DNA from 2 places in the Microbacterium sp. CCNWLW41 genome. Region 1 is predicted to be linked to the other one. Evidence: riboswitches for the same ligand, from Rfam matches in the RefSeq annotation. Region 1 holds a riboswitch; the other holds the start of a gene.
The links. A riboswitch is a leader RNA that binds a small molecule or an ion and turns the genes downstream of it on or off. The one in region 1 is predicted to bind FMN.
Positions count from the first base shown of each region.

Region 1 (15,580 bases):
GGCGTACGAGGACACACCGATGTGGAGCCGGCGCAACGCCGAGCTGAGCTGGCGGGTGTACCTCGGCGAGGGGAGGACGGCGGATGCCTATGCCGCGCCCGCGCGGGCGTCGGATCTGTCCGGCCTCCCACCGACGTTCGTCTCCGTGAACCAGGTGGACCCGTTGCGCGACGAGGGCCTCGAGTTCGCCCGTCGCCTCGCCCAGGCGGGCGTGCCGTGCGAGGCGCACCTGTATCCGGGCACGTTCCACGCCTCGGCGAGCATCGCTCCGGCCGCGCGCGTGTCACAGCGTCAGCTCGCGGACATCCGAGAGGCGTTCGTCCGCGCGCTCGCGCCCGTCGCGGAGGCCGCGCGATGACGGCCACGGACGCCGACGTCGTCGTCGTCGGCGCCGGATTCGCCGGGATCTACGCCGTGCACGCGCTGCGCGGACGAGGGCTCCGCGTGACCGGGTTCGAATCCGGGACCGGCGTCGGCGGGACCTGGTTCTGGAATCGGTATCCGGGTGCCCGCTGCGACGTCGAGAGCCTGGACTACCAGTACGCGTTCGATCCGGGGATCAACGACGGCTGGACCTGGAGCGAGCGGTACGCGACGGCCCCGGAGATCCTCCGCTACGCCGACTGGGTCGCGGACCGTCTCGGAGTCCGCCCGGCGTTCCGTTTCGGAACGACGGTGACATCGGCCCGCTACGACGAGCGAGAGGCCGTCTGGGAGGTCGTGACCTCGGACGGGACGACCACACGGGCACGGTTCGTCGTCGCGGCCAGCGGATCGATCTCGGCGACCTCCGTCCCGCCGTTCGCGGGCGTGGAGGACTTCGAGGGACTCTCCCTCCATCCGGGACGCTGGCCGCACGACGGCGTCGACCTCTCCGGGGCCCGCGTCGCCGTGATCGGGGTCGGATCCTCGGGCGTGCAGCTCATCCCGGAGCTCGCCAGGACCGCGGCCGAGCTGACGGTCTTCCAGCGCACGCCCGCGTACACGATCCCCGCGCGCAACCGCCCGCTCTACGCGGACGAGGTGATCCGGGCGCGGAAGCGGGCGAGCCAGCGCGCCGACCGGCGACGCGCATCGCCCTCGGGGCTGTCGGACATCTTCACCACGCAGACGCTGCGCGACACCCCGGAGCCGGAGCGTTCCCGCCGGCTCGACGAGGCGTGGAAGCTCGGCGGGAACCTCTTCTTCACGACGTTCATCGATGCGCCGGTCGATCCGGAGTCCAACGAGCGCCTCGCCGACTACGTCCGCGACCGCATCGCGGAGACCGTCGAGGATCCGGAGACCGCGGAGGCGCTCACCCCGAGGGACTACCCGATTGGCGGCAAGCGGATCGTCACGGACACCGACTTCCACGCGACGTTCAACCTCCCGCACGTCGACCTGGTCGACCTCCGTGCGGATCCGATCGAGCGCATCACGCCCCGTGGTGTCGCCACGCGGACCCGGGAGCGCCCGTTCGATGTGATCGTGTACGCGACCGGCTACGACAACCTCACGGGCGCGTTGACGCGCGTGGACTACCGAGGTCGGGACGGTGTCGCGCTGGCGGATGCCTGGCGCGACGGCGTCCGGACGTACCTCGGGATACAGACGGCGGGGTTCCCGAACCTCTTCATGATCACCGGCCCGCAGTCGCCGTCCGTCCTCGTCAACATGTTCGCCGCGATCGAGCAGCACGTCGAATGGGTCGTCGACGCGATCACGCGCCTCGGCACCGGCGGCGCGGCCATCGAGCCGCGGGAGGCGTCCGAGCAGGAGTGGTCCGAGACCGTCGAGGCGGCCTTCGGACGCACGCTCAAGACCCGCGCCCGCTCCTGGTATCGAGGGCAGAACATCGAGGGCAAGCCGACGAGGGCACTCGTGTATGCCGGCGGCCTCCTCGACTACCGCCGGCGTTGCGACGCCGAGGCGGAGAACGGCTATCCCGGGTTCCACCTCACCGGAGCCGAACCCGTGTCCGCGGCGGGGAGCGCCGGGGCGACGACCACCACCATCGCGAAGGAGTACCAGCCATGACCGGACGACTCGACGGAAAGCGCGCGCTCATCACCGGCGCCGCCCGGGGGATGGGAGCCGCGCACGCCCGCGCTTTCATCGCCGAGGGCGCGCGCGTCGTGTTGGCGGACGTCGCCGACGACGAGGGGCGCGCCCTCGCCGCCGAGCTCGGCGACGCCGCGCGCTACGTCCACCTCGACGTGACGGACGCCGAGGGATGGGCCGCTGCGGTGCGTGTCGCCGAGGAGGAGCTCGGAGGCCTCGACGTCCTCGTGAACAACGCGGGCGTCTTCCTGCGCGCGCCCCTCGACGAGACGACGCCGGAGACCTGGCATCGCATCCTCGACATCAACCTGACCGGTCCGTTCCTGGGCATGCGCGCCGCGCTCGGCGCCCTGACGGCCTCGGGACGCGGATCGATCGTCAACGTCTCGTCCACCGCGGGCATGGAGGGCTACCCCGGCTATCACGCGTACGGCGCGTCGAAGTGGGGGCTGCGCGGGCTGACGAAGTCCGCCGCCCTCGAACTGGCATCGGTCGGGATCCGGGTCAACTCGCTCCATCCGGGCGGCGTCGCCACCCCGCTCATCGAGGCGTTCCGCGAGATCACCGACGCGGATCTCGAGGGAAGCACGCTCACGCGGCTCGCGCGTCCCGAGGAGGTGACCGGGCTCGTCGTCTTCCTCGCGGGAGACGAGTCGAGCTACTGCACGGGCGCCGAGTTCGTCGTCGACGGCGGGATCACCGCGGGAACTCTCGTCTGACACGGCCGGCCGTCGGTCGTCCCGCCGCGCCGCGACGCCGGACGGGGGGATCATCCCCGGGGATGATCCCCCCGCGACCAGGGGATGACGATCGCCGCGTCGGCGGCGCGTAGCGTCGTCGTCACGCCGATCGACCGGAGGGCCCATGCCGTACCTCGACCTCGCCCTGGCCGGGGGCCTTCTCGCCACCCTGCTCGCCGCCGCTCTCCGCAGGCGGCGGAGCACCGCGCTGGTCTGGGCCCTCGGCGCGGTGACGGCGGCGACCGCCGCGGTCGCGCTGCTCTGGGAAGGACCCCGGTGGCAGCTTCTCGCGATCCTGGCCTGCGCCGTCCCGGTGACGGCCTACGCCGTCGGGGTCCGACGGATGCGTTCGGCCGGGGCACGGCGGACGATCGGGATCCTGCTGGCCGCCGTGGTCGCGGTGCCGGCGGCCGTCGCGTGGGGGCTTCCTCCCGTGCTCGTCCCGGCGCCCCGTGGCGAGCACGGGGTCGGTGTCGCCACGACGGTGTGGGTCGATGCGACGCGGGACGCACGTGGGGGAGGGAGCGCGGAGGGGGAGCGATCGATCCCGGCGACGATCTGGTACCCGGCGGCCGAGGCGGGCGGGACCAGGGACTACCTGCCGGACCGGGAGCGGGCGGATGCGCTGACCGGTGCGCTCGCCGCGCAGTTCGGTCTGCCCGCGATCGTGCTGGACGGCCTCGGCCGGGCGCGAGCGCACGCCTCGTGGGAGGCGCCGGCGGAGACGGGGAGCTTCCCCGTCGTCGTGGCCTCGCCGGGAGCCTCCGGATCCCGGTGGCTGATGCGGTCGTGGGCGGAGGAGGTCGCCAGCCACGGAGCGGTCGTGATCGTGGTGGACCACCCCTACGACTCCGCGTACGCCGAGCTCGCCGACGGGGGAGCGGCGCGAGGAGAGACCCGGGCGACGGGCGATGACGTCCGTGATCAGTCGGTGGCGGATCGCGCCGCCGCCGTGCGGGCCGCCGACCTGCGCGCCGTCGCCGATGCGATGGTGGCCGGCGACCCTCTGCCCGCGCTCGTCGCCGCGGATCCGACGCGCCTCGTCGCCGCGGGCCACTCCCTGGGCGGCGCGGCCGCGGTGGAAGCGGCCAGGACCGACGAGCGATTCCGCGGTGTGGTGGACATCGACGGGATGCCGCGCTCGCCGCAGGGCAGCGTCCTCGCGCGTCCCGCGGTGTTCCTCGTCGCCGGTGACGCCGACGCCAACCCCGCGTACGACGATGCCGTCGCGGGACTCCTCGACGCGGACGGTGCCCGCGTCACCGTGGACGGCGTGGCGCATTTGGGATTCGCGGACACGGGCCTGGCCCTGGCCCCGGTGCCGGGTGTGACCGGGGCGCGCGGATCCCACGGCGCTCGCATCGCAGCCCAGGCCACGGTCCTGGTCCTGGACGCCGTCGCGGACGGGCGCGCGCTCGACCGGAGCGCCCTTGCCGAACTGGGCCGCGTCGGGTGACGAGCCCGCGGTCCGGGTGGTCCGCTGCTCAGGACAGGCCCTGCGCGGCCAGCCAGTCGGCGCCGACCGCGGAGGGCACGCGCAGCAGCCAGGCGTCCGTGATGGTCTCGCGCAGCAGGGCGTCGTCGATGGCGCTCAGGCGGATCAGCACGGCCGGGTAGCCCTCGAAGTGCGGGATGGTGAAGAACGCGTCCGGGTAGGTCTCGAGCAGCGCCGCCTTCGCCTGCGGCCCGTCGACGCGCACGCCCACCACGGTGTCGTCGGGCCAGTCGAGCCCGAGGGCGCCGAGCTGCTCCAGGTCGCGCTTGCTCGGCGGGCGCTCCCAGACGACCAGTCCGGCGGCCGTGCGCCAGGTCGCCCCGCCGCGATGACCGTCCACCTTCTCGGTCACCTGCGGGAGCGCGAGCGCGATCCGGCGCACATCCTCGAGCGTCGCCATGCGGTCAGTGTAGGCGGCCGACGGCGACGCCGCTACGGCTGCGCGGCGATCCCGAGATCGTCCTCGTAGGCGTGGTCCTTGGTCTCGGGGGTCAGCAGCAGCGCGATGAACGTCAGCACCGCCATGGCGGAGAGGTAGACGCCGACCAGCCACGGCGAGCCGTCGCCGAGCGCCCACAGCCACACGGCGATCAGCGGCGCCACCGCCGCACCGAGGATCGAGGACACGTTGTACGAGATCGCCGAGCCGGAGTAGCGGACGTTCGTCGGGAACAGCTCGGGCAGGAGCGCCCCCATCGGACCGAAGGTCATGCCCATGAGCAGGAAGCCGAGGACGAGGAAGCACTGGGTGAGGATCGTCGTCAGCTCAGGGGTCGCCTGAGGGAGGAGGAACAGCGAGAAGGTCAGGCCGAACACGATGATCCCGGCGGTCACCCACAGCAGCAGGCGTCGGCGGCCGAACCGGTCGGCGAGCGGGCCGGAGACGAGGGTGAAGATCCCGAAGAAGACCACGCCGATGATCTGCATGATCACGAAGTGCGTGTACCCGAAGCCCTGCCCCGGGTAGAACTGCGCGGCGAACGCCTCCGGATCGAAGGTCCCGCCCGCTGCCTCCGCCGCCTTCTGCGCGGCGGCCGAGGCGACCTCGAGCGACGCGGGCTTGGTCCCGTACGACAGCGTGAAGTTCGTCATCAGATAGAAGAGGACGTACGTGGCCAGCATGATGAACGTGCCGAGGATCAGCTGCTTCCCGTGGTGTCGGAACACCGTCGCCAGCGGGAGCTTGCGGATCACGCCCCGGTCCGCGGCGCGCGTGAAGGTCTCCGATTCCACGAGCTTCAGCCGCACCCACAGCCCGATGACGACCATGACCGCCGAGAACAGGAACGGCACGCGCCAGCCCCAGCTCAGGAACGCCTCGGACTTGAGACTCGGGTCGGACTCGTGCGGGAGCAGCGCGTTGATGATGAGGAAGAGGCCGTTGGCGATGATGAAGCCCAGCGGCGCGCCGAGCTGCGGGAACGTGCCGTACCACGCGCGCTTGCCCTGCGGGGCGTTCTCGGTGGCCACGAGCGCCGCCCCCGACCACTCGCCGCCGAGCGCGAACCCCTGAGCGAGGCGGAGGATGAGCAGCAGCAGCGCGGCCCAGACGCCGATGTCGTGGAACGTCGGGAGCAGTCCGATGAGGAATGTCGCGATGCCCATCGTCAGGAGCGAGGCGACGAGCGTGGCCTTGCGTCCGAACTTGTCGCCGAAGTGGCCGAAGACGACGGCGCCGATCGGGCGGGCGACCATGGCGGCGCCGAACACCGCGAACGACGACAGCAGCGAGGTGGTGTCGTTGCCGGTCGGGAAGAACAGGGCGGGGAAGACGAGGACGGCGGCCGTCGCGTAGACGTAGAAGTCGTAGAACTCGATCGTCGTGCCGATGAGGCTGGCGAGGATGACGCGCGAGCGCGGGTTGGCAGGTGTGGCGACGGTGGCCATCGGTTCCTCCGGTCGGTGATGAAGCCTCCCCCTCGAGGCTGCTCTCGGTGAGCAGAGGGAGTCTACGGCCGAAGAACCGTGCGGACCGCGACCGACGCGGAATATCGCAGACGACGATGCGGCCGGTCCGTTCCCGGAACCGGCCGCATCGACGACGAGGGGGTCAGCGCCAGAGCAGGCCCATCCCGGCGTTGGCCAGCGTGAGCAGACCGATCAGCCAGAACACTCCGGACGGCACCGCCTCACCGCGCTTCTGGCGCGCGGCGCCGATGCCGAGCATGGCGCCGATCACGAGCAGCACGACGAGCTTCACTCCGATCTTGACGTAGTTGAGGTCGTAGGAGATGCCCCACGGAGCGGCGAGGGCGAGTCCGGCGACACCGGCGATCGCGAGGCCCCAGTCCATGAGCTTGGTGATGCGGCGCTCGCCGCCGAAGGCCTGGGCGGCCCATGCTCCGAAGAGCACGGCGAAGCCGATGAGATGGACGAACACGACGATCAGGCGCAGGGTCTCCATGGCGGAAGCCTAGGCCTGGCGCCGCACCGGCGCTAGGAAGGCGAGCCTCAGGCGCCGCGCAGTTCGCGGATCACGAGGGCCGTCCGCAGCGCGGCGTCCGCCGCTTCCGCGCCCTTGTCCTCGCGGGAGCCGGGGAGACCGGCGCGATCCAGCCCCTGCTGCTCGTCGTCCAGGGTGAGGACGCCGAATCCGACCGGGCGTCCGGCATCGAGCGCGACCCGGGTGAGCCCGTCGGTCGTCGCGGCCGAGACGTACTCGAAGTGCGGCGTGCCGCCACGGATGATCACCCCGAGCGCCACCACCGCGTCGGCCCCGCCCGCGAAGGCGGCCTGCGCCGCCACCGCGAGCTCGAACGAACCGGGGACGCGGACGAGGCGATGCGTGGCCCCGGCCGCGTCGAGGACACGCTGCGCCCCGGCGATCAGGCCGTTGGTGATGGTGTCGTGCCACGTCCCCGCGACGACGACCACGTGGGTGCCCTTCGCGTCGATGCCGCCGGTCTCGGGTGCTCCTGCGCCGCTCATGCGTGCTCCTTCAGCTCGTGCTCGCCGTCGGCGATCTCCTCGGTGCGCGCGAGGGCGGCGGCCAGCTCCGCCTCGCCGATGATGTGCCCCATCCGGTCGCGCTTGGTGGCCAGGTACTGGTGGTTGTTCGGTCCGACGCCGACGATGAGGGGGGCCTGCTCCACCACGTCGAGACCCAGCTCGCGCAGCTGGGAGACCTTGTCGGTGTTGTTCGTCAGCAGACGCACCTTGGACACGCCGAGGTCGGCGAGGATCCCCGCCGCCGCGGCGTAGTCGCGCGCGTCGGCAGGCAGGCCCAGCGCGATGTTCGCATCCACGGTGTCCAGCCCCTCCTCCTGGAGGCTGTAAGCGCGCAGCTTGTTGATGAGGCCGATGCCGCGCCCCTCGTGGCCGCGCATGTAGATGACGATGCCGCCGTCCTGCTCGATCGCGTCGAGGGCGGCCTCGAGCTGCGGACCGCACTCGCACTTCAGCGAGCCGAACGCCTCGCCCGTCAGACACTCGGAATGCACGCGCACCAGCGCCGTCTCCCCGGGCTCGCCGGAGACGACCGCGATGTGGTCGGTGCCCGTCACGCGATCCTTGTAGGCGAGGAACCGGAACGTGCCGTGAGTCGTCGGGACGTTTGCGTCGGCGCGGAGGCTCACCCGCCGCCGGCTCGTCGCCGCCGGCGAGGACTCCTCCCGCGGCTCGTGCTCGTCGAGGTAGGCGATGAGCTGCTCGATGGTGATCACGGGGACCCCGTCGCGGGCGCCGAGCTCCTGGAGGCCGGGCAGCCGCATCATGCTGCCGTCCTCCGCCACGACCTCGGCGATCGCCCCGACCGGACGCAGACCCGCCAGTCGCATGAGCTCGACGGCGGCCTCGGTGTGGCCGCTGCGTTCGCGGACCCCGCCGTCGACGGCGCGGAGCGGGAGGACATGGCCCGGGCGGATGAGGTCCGAGGCCGTCGACGCGGCATCCGCGAGCACGTTGAGCGTGCGCGCGCGGTCCGAGGCGCTGATGCCGGTGGTGACGCCGGCGGCGGCGTCCACGCTCACCGTGTACGCGGTCGAGCGGGCGTCCTCGTTCACCTCGACCATCGGGGGGAGGTTCAGGGCGTCCGCGATGTCGGCGGGCATGGGCGCGCACAGGAAGCCGGAAGACCAGCGCACGGTCCAGGCCACCCACTCGGGCGTGGCCAGCTCGGCCGACAGGATGACGTCGCCCTCGTTCTCGCGGTTCTCGTCGTCGGCGACGATGACGGGCCGTCCGGCGCGCAGCGCGTCGAGGGCCTCGGGGATGGTGGACAGGCTCATCGCGAGCCTCCTTCCGTGCCGGCGTCCGGTGCGCCGGGGGTCTGAGCTGCCGGAGTGTGCGCGCGGAACGCCAGGAGGCGCTCGACGTGACGGGCGAGGACGTCGGTCTCGAGGTTGACCCGGTCGCCGACCCGGAGGGCGCCGAGGGTGGTCGCGGCGAGCGTCTCGGGGATGAGGGAGACCTCGAACCAGTGTCCGCTTGCGACCGTGGGGGCGCTCACGGCGCTGACCGTGAGGGAGGTTCCGGCGACGCTGATCGACCCCTTGTCCACCACCAGCGGCGCCAGGTCCGCAGGCAGGGAGACGCGCAGCACGCTCCACTGCGCACCCGGGCGGACGTCGAGCACCGTGCCGATGCCGTCCACGTGCCCCTGCACGATGTGCCCGCCCAGGCGGGCGCCGACGGGCATCGCCTTCTCGATGTTGACCCGCGTGCCGACCTGCGCGTCGGCGATCGCCGAGACGTCGAGGGTCTGCTTCATGACATCGGCGTCGAAGGCGTCCGTCGTGGAGCCCACGACGGTGAGGCACACCCCGCTCACCGCGATCGACTCCCCGTGCACGGCGTCCGAGGCCGCGCGGGGAGCACGCACGGTGAGCCGCCAGCCGTCTCCGGCCGGGACGATCGCGGTGATCTCGCCGACCTCCTCGATGATTCCGGTGAACATCAGGCTGCTCCTTCGGGGGGTCCGTCGTGGTCGTGGGGCGAGGCGGGCCGGGCGATCGCGAGCAGATCCGCTCCGAGGGGCAGCCACTCGTCCACGACGAGGCGCCGCGCCCCGGAGATGTCGTCGACGCCGATGTCCGTCAGGGCGAGCCGGGGGCCTCCCAGCAGGACCGGCGCGATGTAGGCGAGGACGGCGTCCGCGAGCCCGGCGGCGACGAACGCGCTGGCGAGCGTCGGGCCGCCCTCGACGAAGACGCGCTGGAGGCCGCGGTCATGCAGCAGCCGCAACGCTTCGCGGAGGTCGTGTCCGGGGATCAGGATCGGCTCGTGCGGGTGCTGTCGCAGTGCGGCGTCGGCGGGGACCGCACGGCCGCCGATCACGACAGGGACCGGCTGGTGGTCGAGAAGGCGGCCGCCGTCGCGCGCGGTGAGCGCAGGGTCGTCGGCGAGGACGGTTCCCGTGCCCACGACGATCGCATCCGCCCGGGCACGACGGCGGTGCACGTCGGCGCGCGCGGCGGCGCCGGTGATCCACTGGCTCGACCCGTCGGCCGCGGCCGCGCGTCCGTCCAGGCTCTGGGCCCACTTCACGGTGACGTGCGGGCGCCCGAGACGTTGGGCGGTCATCCAGTCGGCGACGACCTCCCTGGCGGCGTCCGCCTGCTCGCCGGCCTCGACGTCGACGCCGGCGCCGCGCAGGCGCTCGGCCCCGCCCCCCGACAGCTCTCCCGGGTCGTCCAGCGCGTAGACGACGCGCGAGACTCCGGCCTCGATGAGGGCGACCGCGCACGGGCCGGTGCGACCGGTGTGGTTGCACGGCTCGAGGGTGACGACCGCGGTGGCGCCGTGCGCGGCGCCGGGGGCGAGGCGGGACAGGGCATCGACCTCGGCGTGCGGGGTGCCGGCGCCGCGATGCCAGCCTTCCGCAAGGGTCTCACCCGTAGGGGAGAGCAGAACGGCGCCGACCTGCGGATTGACGCCGCGGGGACCGCGACGGGCCAGCTCGATGGCGCGCGTCATCGCCGCGCGCTCCGCCGCCGTCGTCGTCATGTGCGTCGTCCCTTTCCGACCTGATCGATGGCTCCGGGGACGCACGTCGAATACTCGCGTGCTGCCTCCTATCCGGACTGACGAGGCTCTGCCTCGCATCACCGTCGGTTCCGGAATTCCACCGGATCGGCCTCGGTCGCGCGGGGCGCGTCCTCGGTTCGCGGACTCTCACCGCCGGTTCGGATTCTCACCGACCCCGGAGCACGTTGATGCTCTGAGTCTCCTCAACGCATCACCCCCGATCTTATTCCGTTGCATCTTTCCCGCGTCTCCGGGTTACTTGAGCAATCGCGAGAGGCGGCGGTCGGCGAGCGTCTTCCCACCGGTCTGACAGGTCGGGCAGTATTCCAGGGACCGGTCCGCGAAGAAGACGCTGCGCACGGTGTCCCCGCAGACGGGGCAGGCCTCGCCGCGTCGGCCGTGGACCTGCATCCCGCGCCGCTTGGCGTCCTTCAGGTCCGCCGGGGGCTTTCCGGAGGCGGCGGCCACCGCCTCGGCCAGGGTGGAGTGCATGGCGTCGTAGAGCCGGGTCACGTCCTCCGGGCCGAGAGAGGCGGCCGCCGCGTACGGCGACATGCGCGCCGCGTGCAGGATCTCGTCCGAGTACGCGTTGCCGATCCCGGCGATCACCCCCTGATCGCGCAGGAGTCCCTTGATCTGCGTGCGTCGCCCCTCGAGGAGCGCGGCGAACGCCTCCCTCGTGAAGGCGGGATCCAGGGGGTCAGGGCCGAGCCGGGCGATCCCGGGGACCTCTGCGGGGTCTCGGACGACGTACACGGCCAGGGACTTCTTCGTGCCCGCCTCGGTGAGATCGAAGCCGCTGTCGTCGTCGAAGGCGACACGGAGGGCGATCGGCGAGCGGCCGGGGCGGACCGGTGTGGTCGGCATCTGCTCGTACCAGCGGAGCCACCCGGCCTTGGCGAGATGGAACACGAGGTGCAGGCCTTCGCCGCCCGGCGCCGCGAGGTCCAGGTCGATGAACTTCCCGTGTCGCTGCACGCCCCGCACGGCGGCGCCGGGCAGCGCCGTCAGCGGCGGGTCGAAGGTCTTGAGCGCGGCGATGGCGGACACCGCGGCGCGCGTGAGTGTCAGACCCGTCGTCCTCTCGGCGAGGAAGTCGACGAGACCCTGGACCTCCGGCATCTCGGGCATGCGCCCATCCTGCCACCGGACGCCGACATCCGTGCCGGTCTCGTCCCCGCTCGGTCAGCCCAGATCCACCGGCCAGTCGACGGGGGAGCGGTCGTCGGTCGACAGCAGACCCGCCGTCCAGCCGTCGTCGCGGCCGCGGTGGCTGACGAGGGCCTGACGACGCGTGCCCTCGAAGCGGAAGCCGAGGCCGCGGGCGGTGCGGGCCGACGGGATGTTTCCCTCCACCGCCTGCCACTGGATGCGGGCGAGGCCGAGGTCGCGGAAACCCCAGTCGACGACCGCGCGGGCCGCCTCGCTGAGGTAGCCGTGCCCGCGTGCGGCGGGAGCGGTCCAGTACCCGAGCTCCGCGTGCCCGCCCGCGCGGTGCTCGGTGATGTGGTGCAGTCCGACGCACGCGATGAGTGACTCGTCGCGGTAGACGCCCCAGACGGCCTCGTTGCCGTCGTCCCAGGCCTGTGCGACGAAGGCGACGAAGTCCTCCGCGTCCTTGCGGGAGTACGGGCTGGGGACCGTCGTCCAGCGCGGGATCTCGGGGTCCTGGCATGCTGCGGTGATCGCGTCGACGTCGGTCTCCGTCGGCGGGCGGAGGACGAGACGATCGGTGTGCAGCACGACGGAATCCATCCCTCCAGGATATCTCGGAGGGGCCGCCACCCCGGTTCCCGACCCCGGTCAGCGCCGGGCGGCGCGGACCTTGCGGTAAGGGTGGGTGTCCACGCGGTCGGTGATCTCCGTGATGAGCCGATCGTAGGGGCGGTTCCGACGCGCGAGTCCGATCAGGCGCCGGGTGCTGCGTCCGGCCCGCCGCAGGTTCATCGGTCGCCCCTCGACGCCGTAGAGGAGAAGCGCCCAGTCCGGCAGGAGGGAGAGCACCCCGTCCTGCACGACGACGGACGTCCACACCGCGATCGGGTTGCCGCGCAGGCGCGGCGCGCGGAGAGTCCGGGTCACCTGGGCGGCGGGCAGGGTGAGCGCCATCCAGTGCCGTTGGTCGTCGATGTACTGTTCCAGGTCGGCTCGGGAGGCGGGCAGCCCGGTGACCTCGCAGCCGACGAGACCCGCGGCGATGTGCTGCTCGCGGACGAAGGCGTCCTGCTCGTCCGGCGTCAGCTCCAGGCCGAAGGCCTCCGACGAACGAAGGAGAGCGAACACGAGAGTGTTGTGGGTCCAGTCGAGCCAGGCCGGCTCGTCGGCGCGGAGCGTCTGCCCGGAGTGCGGGTCGGTCCAGACGGCGTGGGCGTGCATCCGCCGGACCGATGCGGCCGCGGCGTCGGCGTGCGCGCGGTCCCCGAACACCGTGGTCTCGAGGAACCGGCCCGTGCGCTCGCTGCGCCCTGCGGGGTCGTCGTACGCGGCGGTCGCATGGTCGAAGAGGCGCATCATGTTCGGGTTGAGCGCCTGGAGCAGGAGGGCTGCCATGCCGCCCAGCTTGGTGGCGGGGTCGGAGAAGACACGCCAGGAGACGCTCTCCGGTCCGAAGTATCCCTCATCCTCGCGGGCGGAGACGGCGGACGCGGTGACGGGATCGACGGCAGGGGACATGGCACTCCTGGGGTTCGGCGCAACGCGGCGGTCCACTCCACCATATTGGTGGACTATGTCCATACTTGGACTATGTCCGACATTAGCGAAGGTCCCAGTCCCGCCGCTACCGGAAGGCGCGAGCGGAATCGGAGGCGCACGCTGCGGGCCATCGAGCGCGCGGCGATCGGCATCGCCTGCGAATACGGCTACGCCTCCGTGACGGTCGCCGAGATCTGTGCACGTGCCGACGTCGCACGGAGCACGTTCTTCAACTACGTCGCCTCCGTCGACGCCGCCGTCTTCGGCCCCGGGCTCCGGATGATCCCGGAGGAGCAGGCGATGGCGATCCTCGACGCCGACCCCGGGAACATCCCCCGTGCGCTGAACGTGGTCTCACTGGCCTCGGTCGGCAGCGACACGGTCGATCCCCTGGTCATGGCCGGTCGTCGTCGGCTCGTCCGCGAACAGCCCGAGACCCTCGGGCGCTGGGAGGAGACCTTCTCGACGCTGCGGCATCAGCTCGTCGATCTCACCGCCCGGTGGCTGCTCGCGCACCCGGAGCGTCGCGTTCTCGGCGAGGGCCGGGTGGTGCGGGAGGCGCTGCTGCTGGCGAACGCGTCCGGAGCCGTCGCGACCGTCCTCATGGACCAGTGGGCGGATGCGGAGGACGCCGGCACGTTCGCGGCGGGGACGGCGGACTTCGAACGGGGACTCGCCGATCTCAAGCGCGTCCTCGCCGCGCACGGCTGACGCGGTCGGGGGCGCCGGCCCGGCGGAGCGTCAGACGCGGCGGAGCAGGCCGACCTTGCCGTAGACGTCGGCGAGGGTCGCGTCGGCGACCTCGTCGGCGCGGGCGGCGTTCGCCGCGAGGATGCGGTCGAGCTCGGCCGGGTCCGCGAGCAGCTCCTGCGCACGCTCCCGCACGGGCCCGAACTCCTCCACGACGACCTCGGCGAGACCCTTCTTGAAGTCGCCGTAGCCGCGGCCCGCGTACTCGTCCTCGATCGCGGCGACCTGTCGTCCGGTCAGCGCGGCGTAGATCGTGAGCAGGTTGGAGACCCCGGGCTTCTCGTCCCGGTCATAGCGGACGCTGCCCTCGGTGTCGGTCACCGCGCGCATGATCTTCTTCGCGGACTTCGCCGGGTCGTCCAGCAGCCAGAGGACGCCGGCGTCGCTCTCGGCGGACTTGGACATCTTCGACGTCGGGTTCTGCAGATCGTAGATGCGGGCGGTGTCCTTCTGGATCACCGGCATCGGAACCGTGAACGTCGTTCCGAAGCGGGAGTTGAAGCGCTCGGCGAGGTCGCGGGTGAGCTCGACGTGCTGCTTCTGGTCGTCGCCGACCGGGACGACATCGGTCTGGTAGAGCAGGATGTCCGCGGCCATGAGCACGGGGTAGGTGAACAGGCCGACCGAGGTCGCGTCCGCGCCGTAGCGCGAGGACTTGTCCTTGAACTGCGTCATCCGCCCGGCCTCGCCGAAGCCCGTGATGGTGCTCAGGATCCAGGCGAGCTCGGCGTGCGCACGGACGTGCGACTGCACGTAGAGCGTGGACTGCGACGGCTCGATCCCCGCGGCGATGTACTGCGCGGCCGTGCGCCGGGTCTTCTCCCGCAGCTCCGCCGGGTCCTGCGCGACGGTCAGGGCGTGCAGGTCGACCACGGAGAAGAAGGCGTCGTAGGAACTCTGCAGGTCCCGCCACTGCAGCAGCGCCCCGATGTAGTTGCCGGCCTGGAGGGAGTCGGCGGAGGGCTGCATTCCGGAGTAGAGGCGGGGCTTCGTCACGCTCTCAATCCTATGCGGGGCCGGGAGCGCTTCTCGTCGGCATTCGGGGCGGGCGGTATCGCCGGGGCGGTGTTCGCAGACGTGCTCATCCGGGCCTGGTTCACCGCGTGCGGTCCGCCGGCCGCGTGCGCGCACCGGCGTGGTGGTGCAGATGCAGGATGCGCAGCCGCACGCCGTAGAGCGCGATCGCCGCCGTCGTGACGAGGTAGACGACCGCGGCCTGGATGGCGTAAGCGGGGTAGTCGATGACCCAGGGCGACTGCCCGGGGCCTGCCGTCGGGTCGTCGAGCACGGGCGGGAGCACGATGCCGACGGCGTAGCCCGCGACCTGTCCGAGCGCGTACACCCCGAGCCCGAGAAGGAGCGCGACGACCGCCGGACCGGTGTGCTCGCGCCACACCGCCCGCGCGGCACGGTGAGCGGTCGGCGGTGCCCAGGACCCGCGTGCCGGTGCGAACCAGGAGGTCATGGTCGGGGCGAGCAGAAACGCCCCGGTGAGGAGAGCCGCGAGCAGCAGCACTCCGATTCCCAGCAGCCCCTCGCCGCCGGCGCGGCTCCGCATCAGCGCCGGGGTCAGAAGCAGGGCGAGAAGAGGAAGGCCGCCCAGCAGACAGCCGAACCAGGACCTGAGCAGGACGGAGGGATTCACAGTTCCGAGCATCCCGTGAGCGCGACGTCGGGGACACCGGGACATCCCTCCGGGGTTTTCGGGAAAGCCCGCCCGTCGAAGGGCCGTCCACGGCGGCCGTGTCGGTTCCCTGGGTCAGCGGGTCCCCTGGTCGCGAGTCGCCGCGTCAGTGGCCTCAGTACGAGTAGTCGACGATGACGGGGGCGTGGTCGCTCCAGCGCTCGGCGTAGGTCGCCGCACGGGCCACGTGGTAGCCGCCGGCGCGGGCCG
Region 1 covers NZ_JBAOJP010000008.1:109,348-124,927, forward strand. Annotated here, with positions in the region: gene V6R91_RS25140 (alpha/beta hydrolase) at 1-358, shown strand, start outside; gene V6R91_RS25145 (flavin-containing monooxygenase) at 355-2,019, shown strand; gene V6R91_RS25150 (glucose 1-dehydrogenase) at 2,016-2,762, shown strand; gene V6R91_RS25155 (alpha/beta hydrolase) at 2,908-4,239, shown strand; gene V6R91_RS25160 (MmcQ/YjbR family DNA-binding protein) at 4,268-4,678, opposite strand; gene V6R91_RS25165 (MFS transporter) at 4,711-6,165, opposite strand; gene V6R91_RS25170 (hypothetical protein) at 6,329-6,682, opposite strand; gene ribH (6,7-dimethyl-8-ribityllumazine synthase) at 6,730-7,206, opposite strand; gene ribA (GTP cyclohydrolase II) at 7,203-8,504, opposite strand; gene V6R91_RS25185 (riboflavin synthase) at 8,501-9,172, opposite strand; gene ribD (bifunctional diaminohydroxyphosphoribosylaminopyrimidine deaminase/5-amino-6-(5-phosphoribosylamino)uracil reductase RibD) at 9,172-10,221, opposite strand; FMN riboswitch at 10,277-10,429, opposite strand; gene V6R91_RS25195 (Fpg/Nei family DNA glycosylase) at 10,498-11,373, opposite strand; gene V6R91_RS25200 (GNAT family N-acetyltransferase) at 11,428-11,997, opposite strand; gene V6R91_RS25205 (oxygenase MpaB family protein) at 12,046-12,915, opposite strand; gene V6R91_RS25210 (TetR/AcrR family transcriptional regulator) at 12,988-13,647, shown strand; gene trpS (tryptophan--tRNA ligase) at 13,678-14,682, opposite strand; gene V6R91_RS25220 (hypothetical protein) at 14,783-15,331, opposite strand; gene V6R91_RS25225 (exodeoxyribonuclease III) at 15,486-15,580, opposite strand, start outside.

Region 2 (15,580 bases), on a different contig from region 1:
CGAGGTCGGTGGTGCCGACCAGCACGCGACCCTTCAGGGGGTAGATGAGGACGATGCGGCCGTCCTCGTTCTCGAAGAACAGCTCCCGGCCGCCCGTCGCAGCGAGCAGCTCGGGGTGGTCGAGCACGATGTGCGAGCCCTTGGTGCCGCCCATGTAGCGTGTCGGGTCGCCCAGGGCAAGGTTCGTCAGATCCGTCCACGGTCCGCTGGCGTTGACGACGACGGATGCCGCGAACCGCGTCTCCTCGCCGCTCAGCGCGTCGCGCAGCACGACCCGTCCGCGGTCGACCCCCACCGCCGCGGTGTGGTTCGCAGCGCGCGCGCGCTCGCCGCCGGCGATGCGGCCGTCGCGCAGGACGTCGATCGCCAGGCGCTCGGGGTCGTGGAGCGAGGCATCCCAGTAGGTGGCGGTGTACTTCACGTCGGGGTTCAGCTGAGGGAGCTGCGCGAGCGAGCGCTTGCGGCCGTGGAACGTGTGGCGCGGCACGGTGCCGCGCCCGAACAGACCTCCGCCACGGGAGAAGGAGTCGTAGATGACCAGCCCGATCTTGATGAGCGCGGCGCCGCGCTCCCGGTGCTTTCCGCCGCCGTGGCGGAGGAAGCGCAGCGGAGCGGAGAGGACGCCGGAGAAGGTGGAGAAGATCGGGATGGTCGTCTGCAGCGGGCGCACGTAGTGCGGTGCGGTCTTGAGCAGCGCGTTGCGCTCGGTGACCGCCTCGTGCACGAGACGGAACTCGCCGTTCTCGAGGTAGCGGATGCCGCCGTGGATCATGTGGGACGAGGCCGCGGAGGCGCCGCTGACGAAGTCGTCCTTCTCGACGAGCGCGACGTCCACGCCCTGGATGGCGAGGTCGCGGAAGGTGGCGAGGCCGTTGATGCCGCCCCCGATGATCAGCACGTCGGCATACGGACGCGCCGAAAGTGCCTCGAATCCTCGCTCCGAACCCGCCGTCATCGCCGGCCCCCTTTCGTGTCGCTGGTGACCATGATGACACCTCTGGACGTCCTTGCAGGCCATATGCACATACGTGCAGAATGGCACGATGGAGCAGATCGGCGACGCCCGGACGGTGCAGCGGGCCCTCACCGCCGCGCACCTGTATTACGTGCAGGACCGCACGATGGAGGCGATCGCCCGCGAGCTCGGCACGTCGCGTTCGACGGTGTCGCGCCTGCTCACCCATGCGCGCGCCGCGGGCATCGTCGACATCCGCATCCGGTCTCCCTTCGCCGCCCCCGAGGGGCTCGAGGAGCGCCTGGCCGAACGGTTCGGCATCGCGGCCGACGTCGTTCCGGTGCCCGAGGACGCCACCGAGGTCGACCGCCTCCAGCGCGTCGCGATCGCCGCCGCCCACATCGTCGCCGACCTCGTCCAGGACGACATGACGGTGGGTGTCGCGTGGGGGTCGACGACCGCCGCGGTGAGCCGGCATCTGGTGCCCAAGCCGGTCCACGGCGCGACGTTCGTGCAGCTCAACGGCTCGGGCAACACGCACACGACCGGCCTCCTGTACGCCAGCGAGATCCTCAGCCGCTTCGCCGCGGCGTACGACGGCAGCGCGCAGCAGTTCCCGGTGCCGGCATTCTTCGACGACCCGGCGACGAAGCGGGCGATGTGGCGGGAGCGCAGCACCCGCCGGATCCTCGACATGCAGACGTCGATGGACCTCGTCGTCTTCAGCACCGGCTCGGCGGGCTCGCAGGTGCCCAGCCACGTGTACAGCGGCGGCTACCTCGAGGCGGGCGAGCTCGACGAGCTCGCCGACGAGGGCGTGGTCGGCGACGTCGCGACGGTCTTCTACCGCGCCGACGGCTCGAGCGACGGCATCACGCTCAACGCCCGCGCGACGGGCCCGAGCCTCGACCTGCTGCGGCGGATCCCCCGGCGCCTGTGCATCGTCTCGGGCGTCTCGAAGCTCGCGAGCCTGCGCGGGGCGCTGGCCGCGCGCATCGCCACCGACCTGGTCGTGGACGAGGCCACCGCGCGCGCGCTGCTGGAGTGACGGCCGCATGCCGCGCCCGCCTCGCGACGAAGTACATGCGAAGACATGGAATGAATGAACGGATGCCGCGTTGACTACACTCGTGAGCATCAACGTGCTCCGGGGTCGGTGAGAATCCGAACCGGCGGTGACAGTCCGCGAGCCGAGGCATCAGCATCCGATCGGATGCCGCCACGGCCGATCCGGTGGAACTCCGGAACCGACGGTGATGCGACGGGTATCCGTCGCTAGTCCGGATGGGAGGCAGCACGAGCGGCGCCCTGCGCGCCGCGGCTTCCCGTGCCCCGGAGCGTCGTAGACGACGACGAGACGAGGGGCCGGATGGCAAGCGCAGCGGAACACGACGCGATGCGTCGCGCGCTGGAGCTCGCCGTGCGCGGCCCGCGGGGCGTGAACCCGCAGGTCGGTGCCGTGCTGCTCTCGCCCGACGGCGAGATCCTCGCCGAGGGCTGGCACCGCGGCGCCGGGACGCCGCACGCCGAGGTCGATGCCCTGTCGCAGCTGGCGCCGGGCGCAGCCCGCGGTGCGACCGCCGTCGTCACCCTCGAACCCTGCAACCACACCGGACGCACCGGCCCGTGCGCCCAGGCGCTCATCGCCGCCGGGGTCGCCCGCGTGGTGTACGCCGTCGCCGACCCCGGCGACCACTCCTCCGGCGGCGCCGACCGGCTCCGCGCTGCCGGCGTGGACGTCGAGTCCGGCCTGTTCGCGCCGGAGGCGGCCGCGCTGCTCGACGCGTGGCTCACGGTGCAGCGCCTCGGTCGCCCGCACGTGACGGTGAAGTGGGCCCAGAGCCTCGACGGGCGGGCTGCGGCATCCGACGGCACCAGCCAGTGGATCACCGGACCGGTGGCGCGCGCCGACGTCCACGTGCGCCGGGCGCAGGCGGACGCCATCGTGGCCGGCACCGGCACGGTCCTCGCCGACGACCCGGCCCTCACCGCGCGTGCCGAGGACGGCTCGCTCCTGTCGCAACAGCCTGTCCCCGTCGTCGTGGGCGCCCGCGCGGTGCCCGAGACCGCGGCGCTGCGCCGGCACCCGCACGCATTCCTGCAGTTCCCCGGCGACCCCGCGTCCGGCGGCCTCCCGGCGCTGCTCGAAGACCTCCGCCGTCGCGGCGTGCAGCGCGTGTTCGTCGAGGGCGGGCCCTCCGTCGCCGCCTCCTTCCTTCGCGACGGGCTCGCCGACGAGCTCCTCGTGTACGTCGCCCCCGTGCTGCTCGGCGGCGACCGCCTCGCGCTCCAGGACATCGGCGTGACCACGATCACCGAGGCGCGACGCCTGGCCGTGGCATCCGTCACCCCCCTCGGCGATGATCTGCTCATCGTCGCCCGCCCGTCGTCGGAAGGAGACGAGTGATGTTCACCGGAATCGTCGAGGAGATCGGCGAGATCGCCGCCGTCGAGCCGTCGGGCGACGGCGTGCGCGTGACGGTCACCGCCCCGAAGGCGGTGTCGGATGCCGCGCACGGCGACTCGATCTCGGTCAGCGGCGTGTGCCTCACCGTCGTCGACCAGGGCGCGGACTGGTTCACCGCGGACGTGATGAAGCAGACCCTGGACATGTCGACCCTCGCCGGGGTCGCAGCGGGACGCCGCGTGAACCTCGAGCGCGCCACGGCTGCGCACGGACGACTGGGCGGGCACATCGTGCAGGGTCACATCGACGGCACCGGCGAGGTGCTCGAGGTGCGCCCCGGCGCGCAGTGGCAGGTGCTGCGCATCTCGCTGCCGGCACCGCTCGCGCCCCTTGTCGTCGACAAGGGCTCGATCGCCGTCGACGGCGTCTCGCTCACGGTCAGCGCCGCCAGCCCCGCCTCCCCCGGCGACGGCTGGTTCGAGGTCTCGCTCATTCCCGAGACCCTCGCCGCGACGACCCTCGGCGCCCGGGTCCCGGGCGACCGCGTCAACCTCGAGACCGACATCCTGGCGCGGCACGTGCAGCGCCTCCTCTCCTTCGCCTCCACGGCCCCGGCCGCCTCAGCAGTCTCCGCGGCGACGTCCGCACCCACGGAAGGAGGCTCCGCATGAGCCTTTCCACGATCCCCGAGGCCCTGGCGGCGCTGCGCGCCGGCCGGCCGGTCATCGTCGCCGACGATGAGAACCGCGAGAACGAGGGCGACGTCGTGCTGTCGGCACAGCTCGCGACGCCCGAGTGGGTCGCCTGGACCGTCCGCTGGACCAGCGGCTTCCTGTGCGCCCCGATGCCCGCCGACTGGGCCGACCGTCTCGACCTCCCCCCGATGGTGGAGGTCAACGAGGACGCCCGCGGCACCGCGTACACCGTCAGCGTCGACGCGGCCGACCGCTCGTCGACGGGCATCAGCGCATCCGACCGCGCACACACGCTCAACGTGCTCGCCGACCCCGAGTCGACGCCTGCCAGCCTCATCCGTCCCGGCCACATCCTGCCCCTGCGCGCCGTCGACGGCGGCGTCCGCGAGCGGGCCGGCCACACCGAGGCCGCGGTGGAGCTCATGCGCCTCGCCGAGCTCACGCCGGTCGGCGTCATCGGCGAGGTCGTGGCCGACGACGGCAGCATGATGCGACTGCCGGGTCTCCAAGAGCTCGGCGCCGAGCACGACATCCCGGTGATCACGATCGAGCAGCTCATCGCCCACCTCGACGAGACCGCGCCGTGCGACCCGGCGACCCACGGCGCGCACAAGCGCCGCGTGAGCCTGCGCGCCGAGGCGCGCGTGCCCACCTCGCACGGCGACTTCCGCTTCCTCGCGTACAAGGACCGCGTCACCGGCACCGACCACATCGCGGTCGTCTCGGGCGAGCTCTCCGACGCGCCGCTGGTGCGCGTGCACTCCGAGTGCCTGACCGGCGAGGCCTTCGGGTCGCTCAAGTGCGAGTGCGGCCCCCAGCTCGATGCGGCGCTGGACGCCATCGAGCAGGACGGCGGGGTCGTCATCTACATGCGCGGCCACGAGGGGCGCGGCATCGGGCTCATCAACAAGCTGCGCGCGTACTCGCTGCAGGAGCGCGGACTCGACACCGTCGATGCGAACCTGGCGCTCGGCCTCCCGGCCGATGCGCGCGACTACGCGGCGGCGGCGGGGATCCTCACCGACCTCGGCATCGAGAAGGTGCGCCTGCTGACCAACAACACCGACAAGGTGGCGCAGCTGCGAGCCCTCGGACTCGACATCGTCGAGCAGGTTCCGCTCCTCGTGGGCGTCGGCCCGAACAACCACCAGTACCTCGCGACCAAGCGCGACCGCATGGGCCACATCATCGCCGAGGCGGATCTCGCCGACGCGCTGGCCCAGATGCACGAAGGAGCAGAGCGATGAGCGGCAAGGGCGCTCCCCAGGCCACCGACCGGATCGACGGCGCGGGCCTGGACGTGGTCGTCGTCGCCGGCACGTGGCACGACACGATCACCGACGGCCTCATCGCCGGCGCCGAGCGCGCCCTCGAGGCGTCGGGCGCCTCCTGGCGCCTCGTCCGCGTACCGGGCTCGTTCGAGCTGCCGGTCGTCGCGAAGGCGGCGCTGGACGCCGGCGCCGATGCGGCGGTCGCGCTCGGGGTGATCATCCGCGGTGGCACGCCTCACTTCGACTTCGTCTCGAACGCGGCCACCGACGGCCTCACGCGCGTGGCGCTGGACACCGGCAAGCCGGTGGGCTTCGGTGTGCTCACGCTCGACGACGAGGCGCAGGGCATCGACCGCGCCGGACTCGAGGGGTCGAAGGAGGACAAGGGGTACGAGGCGGCGGACGCCGCGCTGCGCACCGCGCTCGTGCTGCGGGAGCTCCGACAGGCTCGGTGACCGGGTGGCGCGGGCCGCGCCGCGCCCCGCGATCGGCCCTGGAGGCGAGGCAACCTTCAGGTAGGCTGATGGCATGGAAATCCTCCGCCACGTCGTCGTGCTCGTCCACCTCGTCGGCTTCGCCATCCTCTTCGGAGCCTGGGTCGTCGAACTGGTCAACGGGAAGCACCACATCACGCGTCTCATGCACTGGGGTCTCGGCATCGCGGGTGTCGCCGGCCTCATCCTCGCCGCCCCCTGGGGCATCGAGTACGACCTCGATTACGCCAAGATCGGCGTGAAGCTGGTCATCCTCCTGATCATCGGCGCGCTGCTGGGCATCGGCGCCGGCCGCCAGCGCAAGTCCGGCTCGGTGCCGCCGGCGATCTTCTGGTCGATCGGCATCCTCACCTTCGCCAACGCCGCGATCGCGGTGCTCTGGCGCTGATCCAGCGGGAACGAGCGGATGCCGCGACCCCGCGTCGCGGCATCCGCAGCCGGGGGTAGACTCGATCCTCGTGCCGGGCGACCCCGCCCGTGCTCACGGTGATCCAGTGCAGTGCCGCCTGACGCATCACCCTGCGCCGTGCGGACGCCCACCGCCGCATCCGACCCGGATGCTTCGCTCCGCACTCCCCCAGGTGACAATGACTTCCCGCACGTCCGCCGCCACGCCCGCGGCCCCCGCCAATCCCCGTTCCCGCGTCATCACCGCGAGCCTCGTCGGCACGACGATCGAGTTCTACGACTTCTACGTCTACGCGACCGCCGCCGTCCTGGTCTTCCCCATCCTCTTCTTCCCCACCGGCAACGACACCACGTCGCTCCTGCTCTCGTTCAGCGTGTTCGGCGCCGCCATGATCGCCCGGCCGCTCGGCGCGGTGGTGTTCGGCCACTTCGGCGACCGCTTCGGGCGCAAGGCGACCCTCGTCGCCTCGCTCCTCACGATGGGCATCGCGACCTTCCTGATCGGATGCCTCCCGACCTTCAACGAGATCGGCGTGTGGGCGGCCGTGCTGCTGCTGGTGCTCCGCCTCGCCCAGGGCTTCGCGCTCGGCGGCGAGTGGTCTGGCGCGGCGCTCGTCGCGACCGAGAACGCCCCGAAGGGCAAGCGCGCCTGGTACGGCACGTTCCCGCAGCTGGGTGCCCCGCTGGGCTTCATCATCGCCAACTCGGTGTTCCTCGCGATCAACTACCTGCTCCCGCACCCGGACGGCGCAGGACAGCGCTCGGACGACTTCCTCGCGTGGGGATGGCGCGTGCCGTTCCTGTTCTCGGCGGTCATGGTGATCATCGGCCTGTGGGTGCGCCTGCGCCTCGTCGAGTCCGACACCTTCGTCAAGGCGGAGGCCAAGGGCGCGATCCGCAAGTTCCCGCTGGCGACGGTCCTGCGTCACCACTGGTGGCACCTGATCCTCGGTACGTTCATCATGCTGGCGACGTACGTGCTGTTCTACCTGATGACGAACTTCACCCTCTCGTACGGCACGAAGGCGGCGGACCTCGAGACGGCATCGGCCGCCGCGCAGGCGGCCGCCGAGGCCGCGGGCAACCCGTTCGACGCCGACGCCTTCGCGGCGCAGTTCTACCCGGGTCTGGGCTTCGGCTACACCGACTTCGTGCTGATGCAGATCATCGGCGTGGTGTTCTTCGGCATCTTCACGCTGCTGTCCGGTCCGATCGCCGACGCGATCGGCCGCCGCCGCCTGCTGCTGTGGGTGACGGGTCTGATCATCGTGTTCGGCCTCACCTTCAACATCTTCCTGCTCCCGCAGGCCGACCCGAAGTTCACCGGAGCCCTCACGCAGGCGTTCCTCGTCTTCGGGTTCATGCTGATGGGCTCCACGTTCGGGCCGATGGGCGCCGTGCTGCCGGAGCTGTTCCCGACCAACGTCCGGTACTCGGGATCGGCCATCTCGTACAACGTGTCGTCGATCCTCGGGGCGGCCCTCGCGCCGATCGTCGCGGTCTGGCTGTGGGCGTCCGCCGGCGGCAGCCCCGTGCTGGTCGGGGTGTACCTGTCGGCGATGGCGGTGCTGACGTTCATCGCGCTGCTCCTCGCGCCCGAGACGAAGGACGTCGACTACGACGCCGACCTGGGCGTCGGTGCGACCGGTTCGCTCTAGCGATATCGCGCCGGACGAGCGGATGCCCCGACCCGGCCGGGTCGGGGCATCCGTCGTCTGTGACCTCAGTCCAGGAACAGCGCGCGCAGCCGCTTCGTGGTGAAGACCAGGCCCACGGCGATCATGACGACGTAGTACAGGACGTGCCACCACATGTCGGGCGTGAGGATGCCGGTGGTGAGGCCGCGGACCAGCTCGACACCGTGCCACAGCGGGAAGGCCATGATGATGCCCTGGATCCACTCGGGGTAGATGGTGATGGGGTACAGCGTCGCCGAGAAGAGGAACATCGGCAGCAGCACGAAGTTGATCCAGTCCATCTGCTGGAAGGTCTTCATGTAGCTGGTGACCGCCATGCCGAGGCTGGCGAAACCGAAGGCGATGAGCAGCACCGCCGGCAGCGCGAGGATCGCGGTCCAGGCCAGATTCAGCCCGAGCAGCTGCATGATCACCATGAAGCCGGTGGCGTAGAGCAGGCCGCGCAGCAGCGCGTAGAGGATCTCGCCGAGCGCCACGTCGAGCGGCCCCATGGAGGTCGCCAGCATCCCCTCGTAGAGCTTGCCGTAGTTGAGCTTGAAGAAGACGTTCCACGTCGAGTCGTAGATGGCGCCGTTCATCGCCGACACCGCCAGGAGCGCCGGGGCGATGAAGGCCGCGTAGGGCACCTCGACGCCGCTGGAGGTCTGGACATCGCCGATGAGGGCACCGAGCCCGATGCCCATCGAGGCGAGGTAGAACACGGGCTCGAAGAAGCCCGAGAGCACGACGGCCCAGCTCGACGAGCGGGCGGCGAGGAGCCCGCGCTGCACCACGGCCTGCGGGTTGCCTGCCCACAGCGCCCGCACGCCGCCGCGGCGGACCTGCGCCTGCGTCTCCTCCGGTCCGGAGGACTGTCGGACGGCGGTCATTCGGCCAGCCTCCTGCCGAACAGACGCCTGCCGACGAGGTAGCCGCCGATGGACAGCACGAGCAGGTAGCCGACGTGCACGACGATCATGAAGGGTTCGGCGGGTTTGCCGTAGGTGACGATGCGGCCGAGCTCGGTGGCGTGCCAGAGGGGCGAGACCCATCCGATCCACTGCAGCCACAGCGGAAGCGTGGCCAGCGGATAGAACGTGCCCGAGAACAGGAACATGGGCATGAAGATGAAGCGCTGGACCAGCGCGATCTGCCCTTTGTCCTCCGTGATCGAGGCGGCGTACGCCATGTACGGGATCCCGAACGCGAGCCCCGCGAGCAGGCCGATGGGGATGGTGAGCCAGCCGGTCGCCGGGTCGGGCACGGCGCCGAAGATCCAGAGGAAGGCGTAGTAGGCGACGACGACGAAGATGATGCGCGCAGAGGCGCCGGCGACCACACCGCCGGCGATCTGACCGGGGGAGAGCGCCGAGGCGCTGAAGCCGAAGAAGTAGCGCCGCCACTTGAAGCCGGCCATCACCGGGTAGGAGAACTCCTCGGACGCGACCGAGATCGCGGCGGTCATGAGAAGGGCGGGGGCGACGAACACGAGGTACGACACCTCCACGCCGTTCTCGACGATCGGCGCGTCGATGAGCGCCGCGAGCCCCACCGCCAGCCCCAGGAGGTAGAGGATCGGCTGGCCCAGCGCGCCGACGATGATCGTCCAGCCGTAGGCGCGCATGGCACGCACCATGTGCTCGGTGACGTACCAGGTGCCGAACATGCGGGGCTTGCGCCCCCACTGCAGCGCCTCGGCACGCAGCTCGTCGAGCGACGGCGCCGCGGTCGTCGCGGCGGCGCCGGCGTCTTCGGGTCGCGCGGTCATTCGATCAGCGACCTTCCGGTCAGGCGCAGGAAGACGTCCTCGAGGCTCGAGCGGCGCACGAGGCTCGTGATCGGGCGGAGACCGCGGTGCGTGACGGCCTCGAGGGCCTCTTCGCCGTTGCGCGCGTAGACGAGCACGCGGTCGGGCAGCACCTCGACGCGGTCGCCGATACCTTCGAGCAGCGGCGCGACCTGCTCGTTGCGGTCGGAGCCGAACCGCACCTCGAGCACCTCGCGGCTGGAGTGGTCGCGGATGAGTGACGCCGGCGTGCCCTCGGCCATGATGCGGCCCTTGTCCACGACGATGAGGCGGTCGCACAGCTGCTCGGCCTCGTCCATGTAGTGCGTCGTCAGCACGAGCGTCGTGCCGCGCTCCTTGAGGCGGAACAGCCGGTCCCACAGCACGTGCCGCGCCTGCGGGTCCAGGCCCGTGGTCGGCTCGTCGAGGAGCAGGATGCGCGGGTCGTTGATGAGGCCGCGGGCGATCGTCAGCCGTCGCTTCATCCCGCCCGAGAGCTGGTCGACCTTCGACTTGGCCTTGTCTTCCAGCGCGGCGAAGGCCAGCAGCTCGTCGGCCTTCTCGGCGCACACCCGGCCGGGCAGGCCGAAGTAGCGGCCGTAGATGTAGAGGTTCTCGCGCGCGTTGAGCTCGCCGTCGAGGTTGTCCTGCTGGGGCACGACGCCGAGGCGCGAGCGGATCTCCGGCCCGTAGCGGTCGGGGTCGAGCCCGAGGATCTCGAGGTCGCCGGCGGTGCGGGTCGAGACGGCGCCGATCATCTTCATCGTCGTCGACTTGCCCGCGCCGTTCGGGCCGAGCAGGCCGAACGACTCGCCGGGCGCGACCTCGAACGAGAGGCCGTCGACGGCGAGGAAGTCGGGCTTGCCCTTGACCTTGTAGGCCTTGACGAGGTTCGCAGCTTCGATCACGGGGGCGGGCACCGGACCACCCTAACGCCCCGCTCCGACACCGCCCAGCGCCGTCATGCGCCCACGGCGCTCCCCTGCCCGCACCCTTCCTCGGTCGAGTTGGCGGCTGCAGCGTCAACGCGAGTTGACGGCGCCGCGGCGTGTCAACTATGGTTGACGACGGATGCCGCGGCCTGCGGCATCCGTGATCCGACAGCTCATCGACCGATGGGCGGCCCGCACGAGAGGCGCACGATGAGCGGCGACGACCTGAGCACCCTGATCGGGGCGGCCGGCGCGCGCGAACCCCTGGCCGAGCTGCACCGCCTCGCCGAGGTGCGCCGCGAGCTCGCCCGCGCCGAAGAGGTGCAGGTGCGCAAGGCCCGCAACCTCGGCTTCTCGTGGCAGGCGATCGCGAGCGCCCTGGGCGTGAGCCGACAGGCCGTCCACAAGAAGTACGGTCGAAGGTAAGCCCTTTTCACGAACGAGGTACACCCATGCCCTCCGCCGAACTCGACGAAGCCCCCGCCGTCGCACCGCCCACGGCGTCCCCCTCCCCTCGCGCGCCGCGCGGCCGCTCGCGCCGCGGCAAGCAGGACGACGGCCCCCGTGCCTCGTTCGGGCAGCTGCTCCCCTACCTCTTCGAGCACAAGCGCACCCTCGCCGTCGTGGTGGTGCTCAGCATCCTGAGCGCCGCCGCGTCCCTTGTGCAGCCGCTTCTGGTCGGCCAGGTCATCACGCGCGTGCAGGAGGGGCTCGACCTGGGCCTGCTGGTCTGGGCGCTCGTCGGCTTCGTCCTCCTGGCCTCGCTCATCTCGGGGTGGCAGCACTACCTGCTGCAGCGCACGGGCACGGCCGTCGTCTACTCGAGCCGCCGCCGGCTCATCGCGCGCATCCTGCACCTGCCCGTCAGCGAGTTCGACGCGCGCCGCACCGGCGACCTCGTCTCGCGCGTCGGCAGCGACACGACACTCCTCTACTCAGCGCTCACGCAGGGGCTCGCAGACTCGATCGGCAACGCGCTGCTGTTCGTCGGCGCGCTCGTCGCCATGGCGATCATCGACCCGGTGCTGCTCGCGATCATCGTGGTCGTGATCGGCATCTCGGTGCTCGGCGTCACCGCACTGAGCGGCCGCATCCGCACCGCCTCGACCGAGCAGCAGGAGAAGGTCGGCGCGCTCGCGTCGGGCGTCGAGCGCGCCGTCGGATCGATCCGCACCGTCCGCGCGTCCGGCGCGACCGCGCGTGAGATCGACGCGGTCACCGCGCAGGCGACGGATGCCTACACCGTCGGCGTGCGCATCGCGAAGGTGTCGGCGCTGGTGGTGCCCATCGCCAGCGTCGCACTGCAGGTGTCGCTTCTGGTGGTCATCGGCCTCGGCGGCTTCCGCGTCGCGACCGGCGCGCTGTCGATCGCGAGCCTCGTGACGTTCATCATGTTCCTGTTCATGCTGATCGCACCGCTGGGCTCGTTCTTCGGCGCCATCACGTCGGTGAGCCAGGCGCTCGGCGCCCTCGGCCGCATCCAGGAGGTGCTCGACCTTCCCACCGAGTCGCAGGACGACGCCGCCATCGCGGCACGGGCCCTCCGACAGGCTCAGGGACCGGACCCGGTCGCTGAGCGTGCCGAAGCGCCGGCCATCGAGTTCCGCGACGTGCGGTTCCGCTACCCCGAGAACGTCGTCGAGGCGCGCCGCAAGGCCGAGTCCGAGGCGCGGGCGGTGCTCGAGAGCGCTCACGTCGACACCTCGGCGATCGCGCTCGGCGACGAGTCCGTCTCCGGCAGCACGGACGGACGGACGGGTGCCGCTGCATCCGTCTCGGGCGATGCCGAGGTGCTGCGGGGGGTGTCGTTCTCGGTCCCGCGCGGCGCGCGCGTCGCGCTCGTCGGCCCTTCGGGTGCGGGCAAGAGCACGACCCTCGCGCTCATCGAGCGCTTCTACGACCCCACCGGCGGCGCGATCCTGCTCGACGGCACGGACGTGCGCACGCTCGACCGCGTCGAGCTGCGCGCGCAGCTCGGCTACGTCGAACAGGACGCCCCGACCCTGGCCGGGACGATCGGCGACAACCTTCGGCTGGCCTCGCCCGAGGCATCCGATTCCGAATGCGAGGCCGTGCTGCGCGCCGTGAATCTCGGCGAGGTGCTCGACCGCAACCCGCTCGGCGTCGACGCGCCCGTGGGCGAGTCGGGCGTCATGCTCTCGGGCGGCGAGCGCCAGCGCCTGGCGATCGCCCGGGCGCTGCTGGCCGCTCCCCCGATCCTGCTGCTCGACGAGTCGACGTCGTCGCTCGACGGGCTGAATGAGCAGCGGATGCGCGAGGCGATCGACGCCGTCGCGGCCGGCCGCACGCTCATCGTGATCGCGCACCGCCTGTCGACCGTCGTCGACAGCGATCACATCGTCGTCATGGATCACGGCCAGGTCGTCGGGCAGGGCACGCACTCCGAGCTCGTGCAGACGACGCCGCTCTACCGCGATCTCGCCAAGCACCAGCTGCTCGTCTGACGCGGCGCCCGTGATGAGGCGCCCGGACCCTCTGCGAAGAAGAGGGGCCGGGCGCCGGTCGGGGGCGCGTCAGGCGCGCTGGAGCCGGTACCGCAGGGCGGCGAGCTCGGCCCAGAGGGAGGCGGGCACGCGGCCGTCGAAGGTGCGGTAGAACTCCTCGGTGAGGTCGGCCTCGTGCAGCCACAGGTCGCGGTCGATGGCGAACAGCTCGTCGAGGTCGGCCTGCGACACCTCGATGCCGTCGAGGTCGAGGTCCTCGTTGCGCGGGAGGCGTCCGATCGGGCTGTCGATCGCGCCGACCTCGCCCTCGATGCGCCGGATGATCCAGTCGATGACGCGCGAGTTGTCGCCGAAGCCCGGCCACAGGAAGCGGCCGTCGGCGCCCTTGCGGAACCAGTTCACCTGGAACACGCGCGGGGCGCGGTCGAAGCGCAGCTTCTGCCCGACCTTGAGCCAGTGCCCGAAGTAGTCGGCCATGTTGTACCCGCAGAAGGGCAGCATCGCGAACGGGTCGCGGCGCAGCTCGCCGACCGTGCCCTCGGCGGCGGCGGTGCGCTCGGACGAGATGTTCGAGCCCATGAAGACGCCGTGGGTCCAGTCGGTGGCCTCCACGACGAGCGGCACGTTCGTCGCCCGGCGCCCGCCGAACAGGATCGCGTCCAGCGGCACGCCCTGCGGGGCGTCCCAGTCGTCGGCGATCTGCGGGCACTGGGCAGCGGCGACGGTGAAGCGCGAGTTCGGGTGCGCGGCGGGACGACCGGATGCCGGGGTCCACGGGTTGCCCTCCCAGTCGGTGAGCTCCGCCGGCGGCTCGTCGGTGAGGCCCTCCCACCACACGTCGCCGTCGGGGCGCAGCGCGACGTTGGTGAAGATCGTGTTGCCCCACAGCGTCTCGACGGCCGTGACGTTGGTGGACTCGCCGGTGCCCGGGGCGACGCCGAAGAAGCCGGCCTCGGGATTGATCGCCCACAGGCGCCCGTCCTCGCCGGGGCGGAGCCACGCGATGTCGTCACCGAGGGTCTCGACGCGCCAGCCGGGGATGGTCGGCCGCAGCATCGCGAGGTTCGTCTTGCCGCACGCCGAGGGGAACGCGGCCGCGAGGTGGTAGGCGCGGCCGGCCGGGTCGATCACGCGGATGAGCAGCATGTGCTCTGCGAGCCAGCCCTCGTCGCGGCCGATCACCGAGGCGATGCGCAGCGCGAAGCACTTCTTGGCCAGGATCGCGTTGCCGCCGTAGCCCGAGCCGAACGACCACACCTCGAGGGTGTCGGGGAAGTGCACGATGTACTTCTCGTCGTTGCACGGCCACGCGACGTCCTGCTGACCAGGCTGCAGCGGGGCCCCCACCGAGTGCACGGTCTTGACCCACGGCGCACCGCCGGCGATCTCGCGCAGCACCTCGGTGCCCACGCGCGTCATGATGCCGATCGAGGTGACGGCGTAGGCGCTGTCGGTCACCTGCACGCCGATGTGCGACAGCGGCCCGCCGACCGGCCCCATCGAGAACGGCACGACGTACATCGTGCGGCCGGCCATCGAGCCCTCGAACAGCGGGGTGATGGTGGCCCGGATCTCGTCGGGCGCGGCCCAGTTGTTCGTCGGCCCCGCGTCCTGCTCGCGCTCGGAGGCGATGAAGGTGCGCGCCTCGGTGCGGGCGACGTCGCTGGGGTGCGAGCGGGCGAGGTACGAACCCGGCCGCCACTCGGGGTTGAGCTTGATGAGCTTGCCTTCGTCGACCATCTCGCGCAGCAGCGCGTCGTTCTCGGCGCGCGAGCCGTCCACCCAGTGGATGCGGGCCGGCTTCGTCAGCGCGGCGATCTCGTCGACCCACTGCGTGAGGGCGGCCATGCCCTCACCCTGGACGGTGGGCACCGCGCCGTACGACCGGTTCGCGGCAGGACGGGCGGGGGTGGAGCCTTCGGTCCGGGTGAAGATGTCGGCAAGGGCCATAGTGTCGCTCCTCGTTGATTCGACCGTCGGATAGACGATTCAGATTCGTGCTCTTCCTCTACTTTGGATGCCCTTGAGCTTGTTTTCCCACGCAACATGGCGTCAAGAGTCTTGATTCTTTCGCTAGCATCAAAGAATGCCCGCCACCGCGCTCGAACTCTCGACCCTGGGTCACCGCATCCGTCATCAGCGCCTCGCCCACGGCTACACGCTGGACGAGCTCGGCGCCCTCGTCGGCGTCGCCGGCAGCCAGCTGAGCCTCATCGAGAACGGCAAGCGCGAGCCGAAGCTCTCGCTGCTGCAGGCGATCGCGTCGTCGACCGGCGTCGAGGTCGCCGACCTGCTGTCGGCCGAGCCTCCCAACCGGCGCGCGGCCCTCGAGATCGAGCTCCACCGGGCGCAGTCGAGCTCCGTCTTCCGCCAGCTGGGGATCGCCCCCGTCAAGGTGTCCAAGGGTATGAGCGACGAGACGATCGAGTCGATCCTCGGGCTGCACCGCGAGCTGCAGCGCCGCGAGAAGGAGGCGATCGCGACGCCCGAG
Region 2 covers NZ_JBAOJP010000011.1:44,687-60,266, reverse strand. Annotated here, with positions in the region: gene V6R91_RS30200 (glycerol-3-phosphate dehydrogenase/oxidase) at 1-955, opposite strand, end outside; gene V6R91_RS30195 (sugar-binding transcriptional regulator) at 1,044-2,003, shown strand; FMN riboswitch at 2,095-2,256, shown strand; gene ribD (bifunctional diaminohydroxyphosphoribosylaminopyrimidine deaminase/5-amino-6-(5-phosphoribosylamino)uracil reductase RibD) at 2,325-3,362, shown strand; gene V6R91_RS30185 (riboflavin synthase) at 3,362-4,033, shown strand; gene ribA (GTP cyclohydrolase II) at 4,030-5,304, shown strand; gene ribH (6,7-dimethyl-8-ribityllumazine synthase) at 5,301-5,783, shown strand; gene V6R91_RS30170 (Fe-S protein) at 5,857-6,210, shown strand; gene V6R91_RS30165 (MFS transporter) at 6,410-7,888, shown strand; gene V6R91_RS30160 (ABC transporter permease) at 7,954-8,796, opposite strand; gene V6R91_RS30155 (ABC transporter permease) at 8,793-9,674, opposite strand; gene V6R91_RS30150 (ABC transporter ATP-binding protein) at 9,671-10,612, opposite strand; gene V6R91_RS30145 (AsnC family protein) at 10,835-11,050, shown strand; gene V6R91_RS30140 (ABC transporter ATP-binding protein) at 11,077-13,089, shown strand; gene V6R91_RS30135 (phosphoenolpyruvate carboxykinase (GTP)) at 13,159-15,039, opposite strand; gene V6R91_RS30130 (helix-turn-helix domain-containing protein) at 15,176-15,580, shown strand, end outside.
Region 2: it holds a riboswitch for FMN, as region 1 does, so the genes downstream of both, ribD (bifunctional diaminohydroxyphosphoribosylaminopyrimidine deaminase/5-amino-6-(5-phosphoribosylamino)uracil reductase RibD) here and ribD (bifunctional diaminohydroxyphosphoribosylaminopyrimidine deaminase/5-amino-6-(5-phosphoribosylamino)uracil reductase RibD) in region 1, are expected to answer to the same signal.